Regions from separate parts of the Streptomyces sp. NPDC056373 genome, predicted to be linked through region 2. Evidence: riboswitches for the same ligand, from Rfam matches in the RefSeq annotation. Region 2 holds a riboswitch; each other region holds the start of a gene.
The links. Region 2 has a riboswitch for cobalamin ahead of metE (5-methyltetrahydropteroyltriglutamate--homocysteine S-methyltransferase). Riboswitches for the same ligand answer to the same signal wherever they lie in the genome.

Region 1 (3,265 bases), on a different contig from region 2:
GCCGATGGTGATGGCCACGGCGAGGGAGGTCACGAGCGCGACGGCCCCCGCCAGACCCAGCGCGAGCCCGGCCCGGCGCCCGGGCCCGGCGGCCGGCAGCTCCTGCTCGCGGGCGGTCACTTCACCAGCCCGAACCGGCGCAGCCCGGCGGCGACCTGCTCCACGCCCTCGACGGTCCGGATCGTCGGGTTCATGGCCTGCCCGCTGAGCAGCACGTACCGCTTGTGCCGGACCGCGTCCATGTTCCTGGTGACCGGGTTGGACTCCAGGAAGGCGATCTTCTTCGCGGCGGACTCGGCGGTCTGGGACTCGCGGGTCAGGTCGCCGATGACGAGGACGTCGGGGTCGCGGTCGGCGACCGTCTCCCAGTTGACCTGTGGCCACTCCTCGTGCGTGTCGTCGAAGACGTTCTTCGCGCCGAGGGCCCGGGTGATGATGCCGGGTGCTCCGCAACAGCCCGCCATGTAGGGCGAATCGGAGTTCGCGAACCAGTAGAGGAGGGTGACGCCGGAGGCGTCGATGCCCTGCGTGGCCGTCTTCATGCGCTTGTGGAGGGAGGCCACGAGGGCGTCGCCGCGTTTGCGCACACCGAACACGGTTGCCAGGTCGTGGACTTCGCCGTAGACGGTGTCGATGCCGAGGGCCTTGTCGCGGGTGCCGTCGCCGCCGCCCGAGTTGTCCTTGCCCGCGCAGTCGGACGGGGAGACGTAGGTGGGGACCCCGAGCTTCTCGAACTGCTCGCGGGTCGCGACGCCGCCCTTTCCGAGGGTGGAGACGAAGGACGCGGCGACGAAGTCGGGCTCGGTGTCCAGGACGCGTTCGAAGGACGGGTTGTCGTCGGCGATGCGCGGCACCGTCGCGTTCGCCTTCTCCAGTCCCTTCATCACGGGGTCGGTCCAGGTGGCCGTGCCCGCCATGCGGTCGGCGAGCCCCAGGGAGAGCAGGATCTCGGTGGTGCCCTGGTTGAGGGACACGGCGTGCCGCGGCGGGGCGGCCACGCGGACCTCGTGCCCGCAGTCGGTGAGCGTGACGGCGGCTTTCGCGTCGGTGGACGTGCTCCCGCCGCAGCCGGTCAGGAGCAGGGAACCGGCGGCGAGCAGGACGGCGGCACGGGCGGGGCGGGCGAGGGGCACGGGAACCAGTCCTCAGTCGTCGAGGGCTCGGTCGCGGAGCCCGGTCGTACGGTGCTCCCCCGCCGCGCGCGGCCGCGGGGGCCGCCAGCAGGTCTTCGGACTCGGGTTCACCCGGGTCGGAGCGCCTTCCCGGACGTCCGTGAAGGAGTCCAGTGGCCGAGGCCCCGCCCGTCCCCCTCACCGCTGCGCGTCAGTTCCGGATTCGCACCGGATTCCCTGACCCACGTACATGGGTTCGACTGGCCCCGGCAAGCTATCACGGGGCCCTCCGGGGAATCACCGCGCACCCGGCGCCGTTGAACGGAGAGCAGCTCGTCCACGACTTCCGAGGAGGCCGCCGGTGTACGGCGACGAGGCAACGGTCCGCAGGATTCTCACCGAGCTCGGCGACACCTGGGCCGTGGTGGGCCTGTCGTCGAACCAGCGGCGCGCGGCGTACGGCGTCGCCGCCGTGCTCCAGCGTTTCGGCAAGCGCGTCGTGCCGGTGCACCCGAAGGCGGAGACGGTGCACGGGGAGAAGGGGTACGCGAGCCTGGCGGACATCCCCTTCGACGTGGACGTGGTGGACGTGTTCGTGAACAGCGACCTCGCCGGGGCCGTCGCGGACCAGGCGGTCGCCAAGGGCGCGAAGGGCGTCTGGTTCCAGCTCGGCGTGATCGACGGGGCGGCGTACGACCGGACCCGGGCGGCGGGCCTGGAGATGGTGATGGACCGCTGTCCGGCAATCGAGATCCCACGGCTGCCTCATCACCGCGTACAGGAATCCTGAAGCGTTTTCCAGGAAATGCCCGCAGCCGGTCAAGGCTTCCCGCGCCCGGTCAAGGCTGCACAACTCGTCTTCTGCCGCCGGGCGGTCGATTCCTAATCTGAGGCCTCTTGCTCGCCGAACTCTCCGAGTTCTCTATGAGAGGCCCCTGCATTCATGGAAAGAGACGGCCTGCGCCGGGATGTCGGGCTGATCGGGCTCATGTGGGCCTCGGTCGGCTCCATCATCGGCTCGGGCTGGTTGTACGGCGCCGAGAAGGCCGTCGTGGCGGCCGGCCCCGCGGCGATCCTGTCCTGGCTCATCGGTGCGGTGGCGATCGTGCTGCTGGCCCTGGTGCACGCGGAACTGGGCGGCATGTTCCCGGTCGCCGGCGGCACCGCCCGTTATCCGCACTACGCGTTCGGCGGACTGGCCGGCATGTCCTTCGGCTGGTTCGCCTGGCTCCAGGCCGCCACGGTGGCACCGATCGAGGTCGAGGCCATGATCGGCTACGCCGGGCACTGGCACTGGGCCCAGGGCTTCCAGCACGCGAAGGACGGGACGCTCACGACGAGCGGCTTCGTCGTCGCGGTCGTCCTGATGGCCGTGTTCGTCGTCGTCAACTTCCTCGGGGTGCGGATCCTGGCGCACACCAACAGCGCCGCCACCTGGTGGAAGGTGGCCGTGCCGCTGGCCGCGATCTTCATCATCGCGGCGGGCAACTTCCACCCGGGCAACTTCACCGAGCACGGCTTCGCCCCGTTCGGCGCCCACGGTGTGCTGAGCGCCGTCAGTTCCAGCGGCATCATCTTCGCCCTGCTGGGCTTCGAGCAGGCGATCCAGCTGGCGGGCGAGAGCCGCGACCCGCAGCGGGACCTGCCGCGCGCGACGATCGGTTCGGTCGCCATCGGAGCGGCCATCTACGTCCTGCTCCAGGTCGTCTTCATCGCCGCCCTGCCACTGGGCTCCTTCGCACACGGGTGGACCAAGCTCGACTACCCCGGCATCAGCGGCCCGTGGGCGGGGCTCGCGACCCTGCTGGGCCTCGGCTGGCTGAGCGTGGTGCTGTACCTGGACGCGGTGGTCTCCCCGGGCGGCACCGGCCTGATCTACACGACGGCCACGTCCCGGGTCTCCTACGGACTGGCCCGCAACGGCTACGCGCCGAAGCTGTTCGTCCGCACCGACGGGCGCGGCGTGCCGTGGTTCGGGCTGATCGTGTCCTTCGTGACGGGCGTGGTCTGCTTCCTGCCGTTCCCGAGCTGGCAGCAGCTGGTCAGCTTCATCACCTCGGCGAGCGTGCTGATGTACGCGGGCGCGCCCCTGGCCTACGGCGTCTTCGCGGACCGGCTGCCGCACCGGGAACGCCCCTACCGCCTGCCCGGTG
Region 2 (3,265 bases):
GAGCTGTTCGGCGAAGTACTGGACCATGTCGTTGCGTTCGGGCTCACCGTGCACCAGGACGTCGAGGCCGGTCTTCTCCTGGAAGGCGATCACCTCGCTGATCTCTGCCCTGACGCGCTCCTCGTAGGCCGCTGTGTCGATCCGGCTGGCGCGCAGATCGGCGCGGGCGGTGCGCAGTTCGCCGGTCTGTGGGAACGAGCCGATGGTGGTAGTGGGCAGCAACGGCAGCTTCAGATAGGCCCGTTGGGCGGCGGCTCGCTGACGGTACGGGTAGGAGCGGCGCGTGTCGAACGCGGTGACGGCCGCCGCGCGGGCCCGGACGGCCGGATCGCGGGTGATCGGTGAACCCGCCCGGGAGGCCAGGTCTGCCCGGTTGGCGGCGAGTTCCGCGGCGATCGTGTCGGTGCCCTGGGCGAGTCCCTTGGCGAGGGTGACGATCTCGGCGGTCTTCTGGCGGGCGAAGGCGAGCCAGCGCAGGATCTGAGGCTCGATGTCCCGCTCCGCCGCCGCGTCGAGAGGGACGTGCAGGAGGGAGCAGGAGGCGGCCACGTCCACCCGGTCGGCCAGTCCCAGCAGCGTGCCGAGCGTGGTGAGCGAGGCCGACAGGTCGTTGACCCAGATGTTGCGGCCGTTGACCACACCCGCGATCAGGCGCTTGCCGGGCAGCCCGCCCACCCCGGCGAGGGCGTCGAGGTTGGCGGCGGCCGACTCGGTGAAGTCCAGGGCGAGTCCCTCGACCGGCGCCTTGGCCAGCACGGGCAGGGCGTCGCCGAGCCGGTCGAAGTACGAGGCCACCAGCAGCTTCGGCCGCTCGGTGAGGGCGCCGAGGTCGCGATATGTGCGCGCGGTGGCGTTCAGTTCGGCCGGGGTGCAGTCCTGGACCAGGGCGGGCTCGTCGAGCTGCACCCACTCGGCGCCCGCCGCCCGCAGGTCGGCGAGGACCTCGGCGTACACCGGCAGCAGCCGGTCGAGGAGGGTGAGCGGCGCGAAGTCCGCGGGCACGCCGGGGGCGGGCTTGGCCAGCAGCAGGTAGGTGACGGGACCGACCAGGACGGGCCGGGCGGCCAGACCGAGAGCGAGGGCCTCCTTCAACTCGGCGACCTGCTTGGCCGAATCGGCCGTGAAGACCGTGTCCGGCCCCAACTCCGGCACTAGATAGTGGTAGTTGGTGTCGAACCACTTCGTCATCTCCAGCGGCGCGACGTCCTGGGTACCGCGCGCCATGGCGAAGTAGCCGTCCAGGGCGTCGGCTTCGACGGCGGCCCGGTGCCGCTGGGGGATCGCGCCGACCATGACGGTGGTGTCGAGGACGTGGTCGTAGTACGAGAAGTCACCGGTGGGCACTTCGTGGATGCCGACGTCGGTGAGCTGCTGCCAGTTCGTACGGGGTAGCTCGGCCGCGGTGTCCTGGAGCGCGGCGGCGGTGACGCGGCCCTTCCAGTAGCCCTCGACGGCCTTCTTCAGTTCCCGGCCCGGTCCCTGGCGGGGGTAGCCGTACACGGTGGCCCGTGCTGCCGCGGCTGCGGACTTCGATGTCACGGAGATCTCCTTCGCGAGATGATTCCCTGAGACCCGGCGACGGGACGAGAGCGCGAAGGGGTGACGGACCGGACGGAAACGGCTCGTTGGCCGCCCGCTCGGTATGCACGCCGACCCGCCCACGAGGTCACCGGGACATCCGCGTACGAGTCGTCCGTACGCGGGCAACGGGCAGGTCTTCGGACTCACGGGCACGTCCCGTCGTACGAAACCGCCGTACGAGACACCTACTGGCCGTCGCTTCCCAGGCCCTGTACCTCGGGCCCAGTGCGTATGACGGCGGTCGTTCCCGCTCACCGCTGCGGGGCAGTCCCGGATTCCCACCGGGTTCCCTCTTGCGACGCGCCTGCCTGGCGGACAGGGCGAACCAGCTGCGCGCCACAGCCTATAGCCACCGAGGCGACACGGCTGTACCGCTTCGGCGGCACCGGCTTGACAGACGAACCGCACCACCTCGCGAAGGACGACACCACGATCCAAGTGACCGTCGGCCACCCGTGGCAGCGACGTACCCGATCTGGCCCAAGGACCGACCGGAGCAGGTCGCGGACAACCTCGCGGGGGTACAGCTCCTCCGTGACCACCAACCGCGACGACGCGTCCCGTGGACTGACACGCGCGGAACTGCTCGCGCTGCCTGCAGCAGTGGACCTGGAGACGGCGAACCGTGCGCTGTCCCTCAGCCGCACCACGGGATACCAGCTCGCCAAACATGGGCGTTATCCGTGCACGGTCCTCCGGCTGGGCAACGCCTATCGGGTCGTCACCGCCGATCTGCTCAAGCTGCTGCGCATCGACGTGGCGGAGACCGCGGAAGCCGAAGAGGCCGCCGCCGCGACGACGACGGCCGACGACGTCCCTGCGGCCTGCTGTTGCTGCAGATGCTGTTGCGCTCATCGCTGCGGGCGGCCTGTGTGATCCCGACAAAATGTGTCAGCATGGTGGCGTCGAGGGCCTACTTGTCTTCGCGTACCGCGTCGCTCAGGGGGCGGGGAGCGCAAGGGGAGCGCGGACGCCTGTGGACGGCGTAACACGGCGTACCGGCAGCGGGACCGCGATCGGTGCTCTGATCTGCGAAAACAGGATCTGATGCGATTGCGTGGCACACCTCGTCACGATCCCTATCGGGCTCGTAATGCGTAGGTCTCGGGTTCGAATCCCGAAGGCGGCTCTCTCTGAGGCCAGGTCAGATTCCTTCTGACCTGGCCTTTTGCGTTACGGCCCGGCAGCAAGCCCCCCGGCGACACGAGCCTGCTGAAGCGCGGACGGGGCTTTTGTGCGATATACAGTCATTTGGGTACCCCGCTTGCCGTCAGGCTTGATTCTCTGGAGTCCTCCCGATGACGTCGATGAGTCGCCTGCCATGAGGCCCCACCCGACGCGGGGGCGGATCACGGCGCTGGACGCCTACGACATCCGGTTTCCCACGTCGCGCCGGCTCGAAGGGTCGGACGCCATGAATCCCGATCCGGATTATTCGGCGTCCTATGTGATCATCCGCACCGATGCCGGGGACGGGCTGGAGGGGCACGGGTTCTGCTTCACCATCGGCCGGGGCAATGAGGTCGAGGTGGCGGCGATCGACGCGTTGCGCCCGCATGTGGTGGGGCTGCGGCTGCAAGAGGTCCTCTCCGACCTCGGAGGGTTCAGTCGCTCGCTCGTCGGCGACAGCCAGCTGCGCTGGCTGGGGCCGGAGAAGGGCGTGGTGCACATGGCCATCGGGGCG
Region 3 (3,265 bases), on a different contig from region 2:
ACCAGGGCCGTCAGGAGGACCAGGGCCGCGCCCGGCCAGGGCGGCAGGGAGATCGCGAGCACGGTGAGGCCGAGCCCGAGCACGGCCTTGTCCACGGGATGGCGGCGGCGCCAGCGACTGCTGTGCGCCGCCGCGTCGATCGGCAGCACCCGGGCTCAGTCCCGTTCCGCGGCGGACTTCCCGGCGGCGCCGGGAAGCGCGCTGCCGGACTCCCGCTCCAGCGCCCGCTGCTCGCCCTGCCTGCGGCCCCGGCGCAGACCGAAGTAGTAGGCGAGGACACCGGCGCCGAGAGCCGCCTGGAGAGCGAACAGGGCCGACTCGATCTCACCGGACGGCGGTTCGTACAGCGGCGAGAACCACGGCTCGTAGTCCGGCTTCAGCTCCGTGATCGCCGTCTCGGCCTCGGCGTCGGCGCCCGTGAACGGCTCCTTCTTGTGGTCACCCAGACCGAGCGCCAACGGCAGCACGGCGAGCGCGGCCACGAGGAGCAGCAGCACGAGGTTGATCTTCGTGTTCCGCTTCATCGGGCCGCCACCTCGGTCTCCGTCCCGGTCGCCTGCTTCTTGGCGAGGAGCACGCCCAGACGGGTCAGTTCGCCCTTGCTGGACTGCACCAGCAGCCGCATCACGAGCACGGTCAGCAGTCCCTCGCTCACCGCGAGCGGAATCTGCGTGACGGCGAAGATGGAACCGAACTTGCCCAGCGCGCCCAGGAATCCGCTGCCCGGGTCGGGGAACGCGAGCGCCAGCTGCACGCTGGTGACGCAGTAGGTGGACAGGTCGGCGACGAACGCGCCGCAGAACACCGCCACCATCAGCGGCGCGCCGCAGCGCCGCAGCAGTGTGTAGACGGCGTATCCGGCCCAGGGACCGACGATCGCCATGGAGAAGACGTTGGCGCCGAGCGTGGTCAGGCCGCCGTGCGCCAGCAGCAGCGCCTGGAACAGCAGGGTGATGGTGCCCAGCACCGCCATGATGGGCGGCCGGAACAGGACGGCTCCCAGGCCCGTGCCGGTGGGGTGCGAGCAACTGCCCGTGACGGACGGGAGCTTGAGGGCGGACAGGACGAACGTGAAGGCGCCGGACGCACCGAGGAGCAGGGTGCTCTCGGGGTGCTCGCGCACTTCACGGGTGAGCGACCGGACTCCGTGGACGACGAACGGCGCCGACGCGACGCCCCAGGCGACCGCGTGCGCCGGAGGAAGGAAACCCTCGGCTATGTGCATGGCTCAGCAGACCCTCTCCAGCACCTCGTGGATGGTTGACGCGCCTTGGCCGGTCTCCTGGCTGACGGGTACCACCGCCCGGTCTCCGCCTTCCCGGGTCGCAAGGACCCAGTGGCTGCCCATGAGGGCCGGAGCCGGACTTCCCGATTCACAGTGGCGAGGGCCGCACCGGCATCACACCGGATTTCCCGTTCACCAAGGCCTGGTGACAATAAGGCCGGGGTAAGGGCGATGACAAGCCACCCAAGGGGCGCGCGAGGGGGCGCCCGTTCGCACACCGGCGCATCCCCCGGCCGGTCCACGCGCTGCGCGCAAGGCCCCGCCGCGCGACGTCCGGACCTTGTCAGTCGTCGCCCGCGTCGTCCCCGCCGTCGTCGCTCTCCCCGTCCTGCCCGGCCTGGCGCGGCTTCTGCGGCTTCGGCTGCTCGGGGCCGCCGTGGACCGCTTCCTGCGTCGGAGTCGCGACGTCCGGCGCGGACGCGGGAGGGGTCGGGGAAGGGGGCGGCGTGGACGGAGTGACATCGGCCACGGTGCCGGTCGCGGGCGTGTCGGCAGGCCCCGGGCCGGCCGCCGGGTCGGCCTGTGAGCCGGCGGAGCCGGAGGAGCCGGACGTGGCGGGGTCGGTGGACGGCGTGGCGGCCGGGCTGCTCGCACTCGGGGACGCGTCGGGTTCCGTCCCCTCCGCGGTCGTGCCGGGTGAGAACCAGCGCATGCCGATGAGCATCGCGGCGACGAACAGTGCCGCGGCGGCGGCCGTCGCGGCCAGCTTCGACCGGTTGCCCCGGCCCCCGCGACCGCGCGAGCGGCCCGAACGCCCCGCCTGGGCCGCCCGGGCAGCGGTGCGATGACCCTTGGTGGCGGGCAGCGCGTACGTGGTCGGGCTGCCGGTCTCGGCGGTCGCGTACGGTCCCGGCCCGGCGGGCATCGCTGCGGACGCGGTGTTCGCCCGCAGTGGCGGGGAGACCTCCGGCAGCGGCTCGGGCAGGCCCCGCCAGGCGCCCTGGGCGAACCACTCGGCGGCCTGCTGTGCGGTGGGGCGGTCCTCGGGCTGCTTGGCCAGCAGACCCAGGAGGTAGTTCTCGAACGCCGGTGGAAGTCCGGCGACACCGAGCTCGCGCGGCGGCACGGGAACCGAGTCGAGGTGCTGGTGGAGCAGGGCGACGGCGGTGTCGGCCTCGAACGGGGGACGTCCGCTGAGGAGCTGGTAGAGCACGCAGCCCAGGGAGTACATGTCGGACGCGGGCCCCGCGGGTTTGCCCAGCGCCCGCTCGGGCGCGAGGTAGAGGCCGGTGCCGATGATCTGGCCGGTGGCGGTGAGCGCGGCGCCGGGGTCGTCGAGGAACCGCGCGATGCCGAAGTCGCCGATCTTCAGCGTGCCGCCCGCGTCCAGCAGCAGGTTGGCGGGCTTGACGTCCCGGTGCACGATGCCCTGCGCGTGCGCGGCGGCGAGCCCCGCGGACGCCTGCGCCGCGAGCACGGCCACCCGCTCGGCGGGCAGCGAGCCGGAGCCGGTCAGCACCCCGGCGAGACTGTCGCCCTCGACCAGCTCCATCACCAGGTACAGCCGGTTGTCGTACTCGCCGAAGTCCAGCACACCGACCACGTTGGGGTGGTTGAGACGTCCGGCGGTCTGAGCCTCCAGACGGAACCGGGAGGCCGCCGTGGCGTCGGTGTCCTGGGGGAGCAGCAGCTTGAGGGCCACCGCCCTGGCGAGCGTCTCGTCGTACGCGCGCCAGACCTCTCCCATTCCACCGCGCCCGATCTCCACATCCAGCCGGTAGCGGCCCGCTAGCAGCACTCGTCCTCGTCTCACGCATAGGGGGAAGGTCGTCGCCGCAGGCCGAACTCCCCGCTCGTGCACGGGGATTGGTCGGGGGTGCCGCAGCCGACCCAGGATACTGGCGCGGCATGACCGCCGATCTCCGCCGCGGGTGTCCTCGGAGCGTCCTGGCGCGCAAATCCCGGAGCGAGGGTGTCGCCCGCCGGGGTGACAGCCCCGGCGCCCGGTTGCCCCGGGAGGCCGGCAGGGTGTCAGGCCGG

Region 1: it holds a riboswitch for cobalamin, as region 2 does, so the genes downstream of both, ACFCXS_RS20115 (ABC transporter substrate-binding protein) here and metE (5-methyltetrahydropteroyltriglutamate--homocysteine S-methyltransferase) in region 2, are expected to answer to the same signal.
Region 3: it holds a riboswitch for cobalamin, as region 2 does, so the genes downstream of both, ACFCXS_RS21015 (energy-coupling factor ABC transporter permease) here and metE (5-methyltetrahydropteroyltriglutamate--homocysteine S-methyltransferase) in region 2, are expected to answer to the same signal.

The regions. Positions count from the first base shown of each region.
Region 1 is NZ_JBHJPX010000009.1:75,089-78,353, reverse strand. It holds gene ACFCXS_RS20120 (FecCD family ABC transporter permease) at 1-120, opposite strand, end outside; gene ACFCXS_RS20115 (ABC transporter substrate-binding protein) at 117-1,133, opposite strand; cobalamin riboswitch at 1,202-1,392, opposite strand; gene ACFCXS_RS20110 (CoA-binding protein) at 1,474-1,902, shown strand; gene ACFCXS_RS20105 (APC family permease) at 2,056-3,265, shown strand, end outside.
Region 2 is NZ_JBHJPX010000019.1:43,205-46,469, forward strand. It holds gene metE (5-methyltetrahydropteroyltriglutamate--homocysteine S-methyltransferase) at 1-1,539, opposite strand, end outside; cobalamin riboswitch at 1,692-1,926, opposite strand; partial or broken gene ACFCXS_RS33155 (hypothetical protein) at 2,116-2,328, shown strand; gene ACFCXS_RS33160 (enolase C-terminal domain-like protein) at 2,903-3,265, shown strand, end outside.
Region 3 is NZ_JBHJPX010000009.1:269,970-273,234, forward strand. It holds gene cbiQ (cobalt ECF transporter T component CbiQ) at 1-149, opposite strand, end outside; gene ACFCXS_RS21010 (energy-coupling factor ABC transporter substrate-binding protein) at 156-524, opposite strand; gene ACFCXS_RS21015 (energy-coupling factor ABC transporter permease) at 521-1,225, opposite strand; cobalamin riboswitch at 1,255-1,440, opposite strand; gene ACFCXS_RS21020 (serine/threonine-protein kinase) at 1,569-3,023, opposite strand; gene ACFCXS_RS21025 (MDR family MFS transporter) at 3,257-3,265, opposite strand, start outside.